One region of the Granulicella mallensis MP5ACTX8 genome, then DNA from elsewhere that is predicted to be linked to it. Evidence: riboswitches for the same ligand, from Rfam matches in the RefSeq annotation. Region 1 holds a riboswitch; the other holds the start of a gene.
The links. A riboswitch is a leader RNA that binds a small molecule or an ion and turns the genes downstream of it on or off. The one in region 1 is predicted to bind cobalamin.
Positions count from the first base shown of each region.

Region 2: another riboswitch for cobalamin. It lies ahead of ACIX8_RS01215 (radical SAM protein); the one in region 1 lies ahead of ACIX8_RS15290 (cobaltochelatase subunit CobN).

Region 1 covers NC_016631.1:3,805,201-3,811,180, forward strand. The annotation lists gene ACIX8_RS15275 (histidine phosphatase family protein) at 1-138, opposite strand, end outside; gene ACIX8_RS15280 (CbtB domain-containing protein) at 575-793, shown strand; gene ACIX8_RS15285 (CbtA family protein) at 799-1,557, shown strand; cobalamin riboswitch at 1,595-1,784, shown strand; gene ACIX8_RS15290 (cobaltochelatase subunit CobN) at 1,975-5,980, shown strand, end outside.
Region 2 covers NC_016631.1:274,544-280,523, forward strand. The annotation lists gene ACIX8_RS01200 (SDR family oxidoreductase) at 1-644, shown strand, start outside; gene ACIX8_RS01205 (cupin domain-containing protein) at 723-1,112, shown strand; gene ACIX8_RS01210 (RNA polymerase sigma-70 factor) at 1,240-2,145, shown strand; cobalamin riboswitch at 2,282-2,474, shown strand; gene ACIX8_RS01215 (radical SAM protein) at 2,885-3,910, shown strand; gene pabB (aminodeoxychorismate synthase component I) at 3,998-5,824, shown strand.

The DNA.
Region 1 (5,980 bases):
AAGCGCTGCAATCTTCTCCGGCTCGCCTTCGACGAGAGCTTCGTCCAGCGGAAAGGAGGCACGCTTCAGGGCAAGCGTGGCAGCGTGGCTGATCAGGGTGATTCGGGGGGGTAGAGTTTGCGGTTCGGAGGATTGCATCGCCAATCATTCTACGTGGCAGAGCTATTGGCAATGAGTAGAGAGGAACGTGCAACGACGAATCACATATTTTGTTCCCCCACAGAGACGTCATTCTGAGCGGAGCACTTCGCGCTTTTGCGAGGTGCGGAGTCGAAGGACCCCGAAGGGCTTGAGCTTGCCCAGAAGGTTGGGACCTTTTCCAGCGCGAACGTCCAGGCTCGAGCGTTCGAGGTAGAAAAGGTGCAAAAGGTTTGGGCAAGAGGATAACCTTCGGGGTCCTTCGACTCCGCGTCCCCAAAGGCCGGAACGCTCCGCTCAGGATGACGATTCTGTGGGGATGGGGAACTTCCTCCATGGCCGCTCGACCCCACTCCTTGACACTCCCCCTCGCCTTCACTAGGCTCAGATTCAGTTGAGCTTGCGTTATCCCTCAACCAGTTCAGGAGACTTCACCATGTCACAATCTGTCGCAGGTTCCATTGCATCCCCGGTATCTATCCCCGTTGTTCCGTTGCGGGAGCTGTTGCCCTGGGCGCTCTTCGGCGGCCTGCTGATGCTGCTCCTGATCTATTTTGTCGGCGCAGAACAGGGAGCCACCTCGCTCATCCACGGTCGTGCTGTACACGAATTCGTGCATGATGGACGCCATCTGCTCGGCTTTCCCTGCCACTAAACCCGATGGCCCGTACGCTGCTTCTTCGTGGAATGCTGGTCGGCCTCGTAGCCGGGTTGATCGTTTTTGCGTTCGCGCGCTGGATCGGCGAGCCTCAGGTCGACAGGGCTATCGCCTTTGAGACCAGCATGGACCAGGCCAGGGGAGAAGCTCCCGAGCCGGAAATGGTCAGCCGCAAGATTCAAAGCGGCCTGGGATTGCTGACCGGTGCCGTGGTCTACTGCACCGCGCTCGGCGGCATCTTCGGAATCGTGTTCGCTTTCACGCGCGGACGTCTCAGCACTGCCAGGCCACGAGTACTCTCCGCAGTGATCGCGGGCCTGGGATTCATCTCCATCGTCCTGGTTCCATCGCTCAAGTACCCGGCTAATCCTCCGGCGGTAGGAAACCCGGAGACGATCGGTGTTCGTACCGGGGCCTATTTTCTGCTCATCGCCATCTCTCTGATGTCCCTGATTCTGGCGATCAAGGCCGGACGGAGCTTGAATAAGCCCTTCGGCCCCTGGAACGCGTCGCTGCTCGCGGCCCTTTTATTCGTGCTGCTGGCGGGAACCAGTGCCCATTTCCTGCCTGTCATCGACGAAGTCCCCGCAGGCTTTCCGGCCTCTCTGCTTTGGAAGTTCCGCATAGCATCGTGGGAGACCCAGGTCGTGCTGTGGAGCGTACTGGGCCTGCTCTTCGGAGGTCTGACCGAACGGCAGGAAGCCGCGGCTCAACAAAGCGGACGAGCTTTCCCTACCTCGGACGAGATGCGCTACTCCTGACAAAATCGTGACGTCCCGCGTGGGATTACGCGTGATACTAATGGTGTTGACCTACGGTGCCCACATGGGCTTAAAAGGGAAGTCCGGAGCAAAACCGGCGCGGTCCCGCCACTGTAAACAAAGATGAGCCGCTAGCAGTACCACTCGGGAAAGACCGGGGAAGGATAGCGGCAGACACTCAGATGTCGTCTTTGAGCCAGGAGACCTGCCAGGGTTCGAACTGCAACTTTCTGCGGAGACAGAAACCCTGCGCCTGAGCTTACGTTCCATCGAAGACAACCCGTATCCCTCCCTGCTGACCCTGCGCAGCCTCACGACCGCTGTCGCGCGCGTGGCTATGCCCCCGTGCCTTTCCCTGCGCGGCCCGCATCTCGTTCGGTCAATCCGCCAAAACAACCTCTCGGAGCAGATGTAGCCATGCCGACCTACCGCCAACGCGTCATCCGTGCCGATGGGCGCGCCTTCAACATCACCCAGCACCGCGCGCACCTGACCTACTGCTACACCGGCTGCTGCTGCGGCATCACCGAGCGCGGCTATGCCGCAGTACCGGTCGACGTCTACACAGAGGAGTGGCTCAAGCGCAAGATCCGCAACGACGTCCACCTGACCAAGGGCGGATGCATCGGGCCCTGCGCCCTGGCGAACGTCGCCAGTCTCGTCTTCGACGGCAAGAGCATCTGGTTCCACTCGGTCAACAGCGAGTGGCAGGTACGCCAGATCTACGAGTACATCGACTCCATGCTGAAGGCGGACCGCTTCCTGCAGCCGCCCTCCGAGCTGAGCGAATACGTCTTCAACTACTACGACTGGGACGTTCGCCTGCCCAGCCCCGCAGAGGGGCTAACCCAGCTTGAGATCGTGCAGCCGAACGGCGCCATCATGCTGCTCTCGCACGCGGATACCGATCTGCTTACGCTCATCAAATCCTCGGAGACGCTGCCGGAAGAGCTGCGCGTCAGCGGCTTTTCCCTGAACGCACTCCGCACCGAAGACCAGATGAACGTGCTGATCCTCGGCGAGATGAGCAAGGCCAAGGTCATCGTCGTGCGCTGCCATGGGCCGCTCAGCGGCATCCCCGGCTTCGACCGTCTGAAGGCGGCCTGCATCGAGCGCGGACAGTCGCTGGTACTGGTGAGCGGCACAGGCGATAACGCCTCGGAGTTTTCCGAGACGATCAACGTGCCCGCCGATGTGATGCAGACTGCCTCGGGCTACCTCGATTTTGGAGGCGTCTCCAACTTTGGCGAGCTGTTCCGCTTCCTCTCCGACCGCCTGATGCTTACCGGCTTCGGATACACCACGCCGAGCCCTATGCCGGAGCACGGAATCTACCTGCCGGAGATGGACGCCGCGACCTTTGAAGACTGGCAGCGCCAGGCCGATCCCGCAAAGCCGACCGCAGCGGTACTCTTCTATCGCGCGCATCGCATGAGCGGAAACACCAGCTTCATCGACGCGATCGCTGAAGCACTAAAGAGCAAGGGCATGAATGCGCTCTGCATCTTCACCTCAAGCCTCAAGTCGAAGGAGAACGGCCGGCCCGCAGCCTTCGGCCTGATCGAAGGCAAAGCCGATGTTCTGATTTCGACGCTATCGTTTGCGCTCGGAGAGGTGAACACCGGCTCTGTAACCATTGCAGGCGAGGCCGTGGGCTCTCTCGAACAGCTCGGCATTCCTGTGCTGCAGGCCATCGCGAGCGGCATGCAGTATGGGGCGTGGGAAGGCTCGCGTCGTGGAATCAACGCTCTCGACACCGCCGTGAACGTCGCCATTCCCGAGTTCGATGGCCGCATCATCACCGTGCCGGTCTCGTTCAAGGAACGCAGCGCCGCCGGAACAGACAATCTCTACGTTGCGCAGCCGGACAGAGTGGACCGCGTCGCCGGAATCGCTGCACGTCTCGCGACTCTGCGCCGCAAGTCCAATCGCGAACGCCGCATTGCCTTCGTGCTGACGAACTCCGCGGCGAAGGCCTCGCAGGTTGGTGGCGCTGTGGGCCTCGATACACCGGCGAGTCTCCTGACTACTCTCCACGCCATGCGTGCGCGCCGGTACAACGTCTCTGCCCTGTCCGAAACTTCGGACGAGTTGATGCAGAGCCTGCTGCAGCATGGCACCTACGACGACAACTATCCGCTCGATCCCGCGCAGGCCAAGCGCTTCTCCCGAGCGGTTTACCGGAAGATCTTTGCAACCTTCCCCGACCGCCCGAACCGCAGGATGCAGGACTTCTGGGGACAACCTCAGGATCGGGGCTTCAGCGTTCTGCCTGCCAAGAAGACGGACAAGAAGCTGCTCCCCACTATCGGCGGCAAGGTCGTGTCCATCGAGCAGGAAGAGCCATGGGGAGACGAACACGACTACCTCTTCGCCGCGATGGACCTCGGCAATGCGCTCATCGCTCTACAGCCCCCGCGCGGCTACGGTATCGATCCCGACACGATCTATCACACGCCCGACCTGCCGCCGACACACCACTACACGGCCTTCTACCGCTGGCTGGGAACACCGCAATCCGAAGGCGGCTGGGGTGCGGATGCCATCGTCCACATGGGCAAGCACGGCACGCTTGAGTGGCTTCCCGGCAAGGGCATAGGCCTCTCGGGTGAGTGCTACCCCGATCTGCTGCTGGGCGATCTACCGCTCATCTACCCGTTCATCCTCAACGATCCCGGCGAAGGCAGCCAGTCCAAGCGACGGGCCCACGCCATCGTCGTCGACCACCTCACGCCGCCGATGACCAACGCAGAAACCTACGGCCCACTGGCGGAGCTGAACCAGCTCGTGAACGAGTACTACGCCGTAGAAAAATTGGACCCCAAGAAGCTGCCATACCTGCAGCAGCAGATCTGGGAGCTGGTGGAGCGCACCAATCTCAAGACCGATCTCGACACCAAGACGATGCTCACGCGCGAACGCGGCGACCACACTCATGAGTGGGACGACGCGCTGACGCCGGAGGGCGTTCCAACGACGCTGGCCTCGATGACCGGCAACGAAGTTGCGCATCTCATCGAAGATCTCGACGGCTACCTCTGCGAACTGGGCATGGCACAGATTCGCGACGGTCTCCACATCCTGGGACAGATGCCCCCGCTCCCCGAGATGCTTCGCTCGCTCACGCGGCTGGCAAACATCAGCACACCGAGCCTGCAGGCGAGCCTCGCGACGGCGTTCTCTTTCGATCTCGCGAGCCTTCTCGACAAGCCTGGAGAACGGCTGGAAGAGCCGCAAGAGATTCTCGACCAGACCTGCTACACACGAGCCGACGTGCTGGAGCTGCTCGACCGTGCCTCGCTCGATCTCTTCACCATGCTGGAGACCTTTGGGTTTCGCACGAAAAAAATCGCTGACGTTCAACGGGCCGTGCTCGGCCTCCAATCCGAGGACATCACGCAAGCGCTCATCTTCGCCTGCGAAGAACTCGTGCCGAACCTCGAACAGACCGGCGACGAGATCGAGCACCTTCTGGACGCTCTCGAAGGCAAGTACATCCCAGCCGGACCGGCTGGCGCACCCACGCGCGGCATGGCCCACGTTCTACCTACGGGGCGCAACTTCTACGCCGTCGATCCGCGCGCTCTACCGTCACAGGCCGCATGGCGCGTCGGGCAGCAACTCGCCCGCGAAGCCATCGAACGCTTCCGCATGGAGGAGGGCAAGTACCCCGAGATGATGGGCCTGAGCGTCTGGGGAACCTCGCAGATGCGCACTCACGGCGACGATCTCGCCGAGGCCTTTGCTCTGCTGGGAGTGCAGCCCGTTTGGAACGCGCAGTCCCGCAGACTGGAAGGCGTTGCTGTCATCCCGCTCGAACAACTGGGACGCCCGCGCGTGGACGTCACACTGCGCATCAGCGGCTTCTTCCGCGATGCCTTTCCTCACTTGATCGATATGTTCGACCAGGCCATCTCTCTCGTCGTCGAACTGGACGAACCGCTCGAACAGAACTTCCCACGCAAGCACTATCTCGCGGATCTCGAGGCGCATAAAGATCTTCCCGAGCATGAGGCGGAGGCCCAGGCTCGCTATCGTATCTTCGGATCGAAGCCCGGCTCCTATGGCGCCGGCATTCTTCCGCTGATCGAAACCGGCAACTGGCACGGCGACGAGGACTTTGCACGCGCCTTCCTCGCCTGGGGTGGCTACGCCTACGGCAAGGGCACGGACGGCGTCGATGCTCAGCCTGTGTTTGCGGAACGCCTGAAGGCGATCCAGGTCGCGCTGCACAACCAGGACAACCGCGAGCACGACATCTTCGACTCCGACGACTACTTCCAGTTTCACGGCGGCATGATCGCGTCCATCCGCGCACTCACAGGCGTGCAACCCAAGGCCTACTTCGGCGACAGCTCGCGCCCTGAGAACGCGCAGGTCCGTGACCTCAAAGAAGAAGCGCTGCGCGTCTACCGCTCGCGTG
Region 2 (5,980 bases), 2.7 Mb from region 1:
TCGTCGTTGATGTATCGAACTCTCCCTCCTTCGAGGAAGCGGCAGCGACGAACTTCTTCACTACTGCCACACGCAACCTGCTTCAGCACGAGCAAGCCGCAGGTGTGCGGCACCACGTTGCGTTGTCGGTCGTGGGGACGGATCGTCTGGCTGCAAGAAGGCCGTCGGATGCGGAAGAGACGATTCGCGGATACTTCCGCGCGAAGCTCGTGCAGGAGAAGTTGATTGCGGAATCTTCGATCCCCTATTCGATCGTCCATGCGACGCAGTTCTTCGAGTTTTTCAAGAGTATCGCTGATGCTTCCAGCGACGGCACGACTGTTCGATTGGCTCCAGTGCTGATCCAACCGATGGCTGCTGAAGATGTAGCTGCCGCGGTTGGACGGGGTGCTGTTGGCGCTCCGGTAAATGGAATCGTTGAAGTGGGCGGGCCGCAAGAGTTCCGTCTCGACGAATTCGTTCGTCAGGGCCTCCACGCACACAACGATCCGCGTACGGTCGTCGCGGACGTCGGCGCCGGTTACTTCGGGGTCGAAGTCGACGAGCGCACGCTTGTCCCCGGTAAAGACGCCCGGCTTGGCGAAACGCATTTCAAAACCTGGCTCAGTCAGTCCACGGTGAGTGCGATAGGTGCGTCTCGATAAGGACAGAAGCCGAGTTCGGCTGAACTCGGCTTCACCTTCTTAGGCTAAGAAGAAAGAGCAATACTGAGGAGATTCGTGATGAAGATCGCAAAATTAATTTTGTGCTTGATATGGCTGACCCCAGGTTGGTTGATCGGGCAGGAGGCTAAAGTAGTGCCTCTGCTATCGAAAGATCTGACTGACTTACCTGGCAAAGAAGGTCTGATGATCACCGTGGAGTATCCGCCGGGTGCCTCTGACCCTGTACATCGCCACAATGCGCATGGATTTATTTATGTGCTGGAAGGCTCGATCGTGATGCAGGTGAAGGGTGGAAGGGAAGTGACTCTGATGCCTGGTCAGACCTTCTATGAAGGCCCGAACGATATTCACGTCATTGGACGGAACGCAAGCCAAACCAAACGAGCAAAGTTCGTAGTGTTCCTGGTAAAGGACAAAGGAGCTCCGGTGCTCATGCCGGTGAACTAAGCCGCGCGCCGCGCCATATCATCGGGGATGCTGACGATCCTCCCATCAACGAAGAGGTGGTCGAGAAAATGCCGCGAGATAGACTATGACCATCGCAATGGCAGAAGAACCCATTTCGGAAACTCCATTGTCTGTTCGCCGTGGTCTAGAAGACGGAGAGCATGACGATGGTCTGTTGGTCTTTGCCGAGGTGCGTCCACGTTTGTTCGGCATCGCTTACCGCATGCTCGGAAGTGCGGCTGAAGCCGAGGATATCGTGCAGGATGTCTGGTTGCGGTGGCAGGCTACCGATCGCAACATCGTTGAGAGCCCGTCGGCATTTCTGGCCACGACAACTACACGAATGTGTATCAACTTCTCCCAGAGTGCCCACTCGCGCCGGGAAACCTACGTCGGTCCCTGGCTTCCCGAACCCGTGGACACCAGCAGCGATCCTGCGTTAGGCGCAGAGCGCGGCGAAGCTTTGGGACTTGCCATCCTGCTGCTCCTTGAGAAGCTGTCTCCTACAGAACGTGCCTCCTACGTTCTGCGCGAAGCGTTCGATTACTCCTACCGCCAGATCGCGGACATCATACAAATGGAGGAAGCGAATACCCGCCAACTCGTCTCTCGTGCCCGTAAGCACATTGCAGATGGGCGGCGCACACCGGTCAGTTCTGAGGAACAGCGCCGCCTGCTGGAAGCCTTTATCGGTGCCGCTCAAAAGGGAGACCTGGCCACGCTGGAAGGTCTCTTCGTAGAAGATGTCGTCTCTTATTCGGATGGTGGGGGCATTGTGCGTACAGCTGCTCGAGCCCCGGTTTCTGGTCGCGATCATGTTGCGAAGTTCATTACCTCCTTCGCTTCCCATTTCTGGACGGGCATAACGCTCCGGTGGATTGAAACAAACGGACAGGCATCCGTTCTTCTGTCACGCGATGGCATCCCGGTTGCGCTCGCAACGGTAGACGCTTCGGTAGAAGGAATCCATCAGATTATGTGGATACTGAGACCGAGCAAGCTCGCTGCAATTTCGCAGACGGGAAGGCTTTGAATCTTCCATCTGGCTCGAGGGGTTCGATAAAGATCACCTAGATTTTTAGAAACGCGTCAAGGTTTGGCCTGGTTCTGGCGTTCCCGCGTAACAAAACCCAGGCAGATGACGCTGGACATCCATAGAGGCACTATGGATACTAGGACTACTTCACGGTGCCCAATCGCGAGATTGGGCTTAAATGGGAATCAGGCGAGAATCCGGAACTGCCCCGCAGCGGTACGCAGGAACGAACACTCCGATAGAAGCACTGGTTCGCCATGAACTGGGAAGCAGGAGCAAGTAGGTAGCCTGCAAGTCCGAAGAACTGCCGAGAAACTTGCTCCATAACGAGCATAGATATACCGCTTCCGAGGGGAAGGCAGGATAATGGCAGCGCTTTCTCTACTGCTGCATCTAACCTGTCAGCTACTTCCGGCCTGTTTTGAGAATGGCTCGTTTTGAGCCATAGCCGTCTCTATAACCAGACCGGTCGCATCTGTTCCATTCGGCATTGCAGGCAGTCGCTCGTTTGCCATCATGAATGAGAAAATTATCTAGTGGATTCGGTCTGCAGCCGCGCCCGATGAACCGTTCGCTGAACCGGAGGTTTCGCTTCAATGACGCCTACCTTAGCGCTTTCGCTGCATCTAACCTCTGATCGCTCCGAGGCTGGGAAAATTCCTGGTCTCGTGGTCCACCCAGGTCGCTATAGTATTTTGTTTATCGCTAACGGCTTGCGGGCCACATTAGGACAAGCATGAAAACTTCAGAGGTGCTCCAAGCCTGGTCGACGATTCTGGCTGGCCGGTCCCCTTCGCTGTCGATTGAGATCACCAAGGAATGCCCCTTACGGTGTCCGGGATGCTATGCCTTCGATGCGGCACATCTTGGAAGCGAGATGCAGTTGCGTCAGCTCTCCGACTTCAAAGGCGAGGAGTTGGTCACGAGAGTGCTTGCTCTGATCGATGAACGCAAACCGCTTCACGTGTCTCTCGTAGGCGGTGATCCGTTCGTTCGACATCGTGAGCTTGAGTTACTGCTGCCTCACTTGGAGAGCCGCGGGATACACACGCAGATCGTGACGAGCGCCTTCAGAATTATTCCGAGCTCGTGGAATCAGTTCAAGCTGTTGAACGTTGTGGTCTCGATCGATGGCTTGCAGCCGGAGCACGATGAACGGCGCAAGCCCGCCACCTATGAACGGATACTGAAGAACATCCGTGGCGCCAGAATCACCATTCATTGCACCATCACCTCCCAGATTGCAGACCGTGAAGGCTACCTGGAAGAGTTTCTGCGTTTCTGGAGTGCGCAGCCGGAGATTGTGAGGGTATGGTTCAGTCTCTTCACCCCTCAACGCGGCGCCACTGACCCGGAGATCCTCACGACCTCGCAAAGAGCCTCTGTACTTGCCGATCTGCAACGCTTGCGGAAGAGTTATCCGATTCTGGATATGCACGAGAGGGTGATTCAGGAGATCGCCTCTCCGCCGAAGAGCCCAGGTGAGTGCATCTTTGCGCAGACAACCGAGACGATCTCGGCAGATCTGAAGACGCAGATCACTCCCTGCCAATTCGGTGGAGATCCCGATTGCGAGAATTGTGGCTGCATCGCCTCCATGGGGTTAGCTGCTGTCGGCCATCATCGTGTGATCGGGCCGCTTACTGCCGGCCATCTCTTTACGGCCTCGGATCGATTGGGCAAGGGCTGGAGAGGGTTGCGGAATAAACTCTCGCCAAAACCAAGACAGGTGCCAGAACCGTCGCCGTTCAAAATACTTTAGAAGAGGATCTATCATCGATGATCAAGCATCGGCAGACGGGGAGATTTTGTGGGGCAGTGGTCAAGGGTTCCGAAGCAGTGGTATTCGATGGTTGCCGAAACCGCCGACTCGGTTCTTCTTGAAACCTCACGCTTCGACCCGGAAAATCGGCAGAGTCTTCTCTTTCTCCATCCTGTTCGGGTGTTGTCTGCATCCAGGCATGACGCAATCCCGGCTCTCTTCCGCGAGCTTGAAGACGCGCTCGCCGCGGGCTTTTATGTCGCCGGATTTGTCGGCTATGAATGCGGATATCACTTTCAGTCCCTGGAGGATATAGCACCGGCTCGATCAGAACTGCCTCTCGCCTGGTTCGGTGTCTACCGGGAACCGCTCGTCCATCACCACCACAGGAGTGATGAAGAAGGTGAAGCGACTCCACCTGCCTCCAACGAATCCGGCAACCTGTTGGAGATGCTTCCGGAACAAACCTTCCTGACGATCTCAGAAGCCGAGTACTGTGCAAGGGTTGAACGGATTCAGGACTACATCCGGGCAGGCGATACCTATCAGGTGAACTTCACGGATGCTGTCGATGCCCGGACAAAGTTGTCCGCTACGGAGCTCTTTGCCGAACTCTTCCATCGACAGCCGGTTTCTTACAGTGCTTTCCTGAATGTGGACGGAAACCATATCCTTTCCTTCTCGCCGGAGCTGTTCTTCCGCATTGAGGACGGCCGGATCGTGACTCGCCCCATGAAGGGCACGATGCCCCGAGGCCGCGATTCCAGAGAGGATATCGAGGCCGCTGCACGACTGCAGCAGGACGAAAAGAATCGCGCAGAGCATGTGATGATCGTCGACCTTCTTCGCAATGATCTTGGCCGCATCTGCACGATGGGAAGTATCCAGGTCGAAGACATCTTCTCGGTTGAGAAGTACAGAACTCTTCTCCAGATGACCTCGACGATCTCTGGAACACTTCAGGCTGAGCTCGGATACTACGACATCTTTCGAAGCTTGTTCCCCAGCGGCTCCATCACGGGAGCTCCAAAGATCAGGACGATGCAGATCATTCGCGAACTGGAACAGAAGCCTCGGGAGATCTACACCGGAGCCATCGGTTTCATTGCGCGGGATCGATCCTCGATCTTCAACGTCGCGATTCGAACCCTTGTCCTCAAGGACGGACGAGTCCGGATGGGTGTCGGCGGCGGTATCGTGGCGGATTCGGTTCCTTCGGACGAGTACAGGGAGTGCCAGCTCAAAGCAAGTTTCCTGTCCCGGTCAGGACCGGCCTTTCAACTCATCGAAACGATGCTCTGGAACGGAGAGTACGCTCTTCTGTCCATGCACCTGGACCGCATGGAATCGTCCGCCTCGTACTTCGAGTTTTCCTTTGATCGCGCATCGATCACGCGACAACTCCTTGAGCGGGCGCATCCGTTTCCCCCCGGAGAACACTATCGCGTGCGGTTGCTGTTGGACTCTGCCGGCAAGGCGACGATTACGTCCACAGCCTTTCAACCCGGCCAATCGACCTGTTCTGTCCGCATCTCTTCGGAACGCACCTCTTCTGACGATGTCTTCCTGCGGCACAAAACAACACGCCGCGAACGATATGAACATCTCTTCTCCGAGGCCCGCGCCGATGGTTTCGATGAGGTTCTCTTCCTCAACGAGAGGGAAGAGGTGACGGAAGGGGCAATCAGTAATATCTTCATCCTCCGCGAAGGCAAGCTTATGACTCCACCTCTAAGCTCTGGTGTCTTGCCCGGAATCTTCCGCAGGCATCTTCTCGAAACCAATGTGTCGGCAGAGGAGCGAGTCCTTCATCTCGAAGACCTCGAATCGGCAGACGGCATTTTTCTGTGCAATGCTCTTCGCGGTATGCGCCAGGTGAGCTCCCTTCATCCAAGCGACAACTTACACAAATAAAAATGGCCGCGAGAGGGAGACTCCAGGCCATTTTTATTTCTGAACCTATATAGGTTCAGAAATAAAGTGACATTCCAGAGATGTGTGGTGCCCATCAGCCCCGTATCCTGCTGTGTTCGATTGCAAAGAGGCAAAGACTGCGGGTTCGAGGCGAAG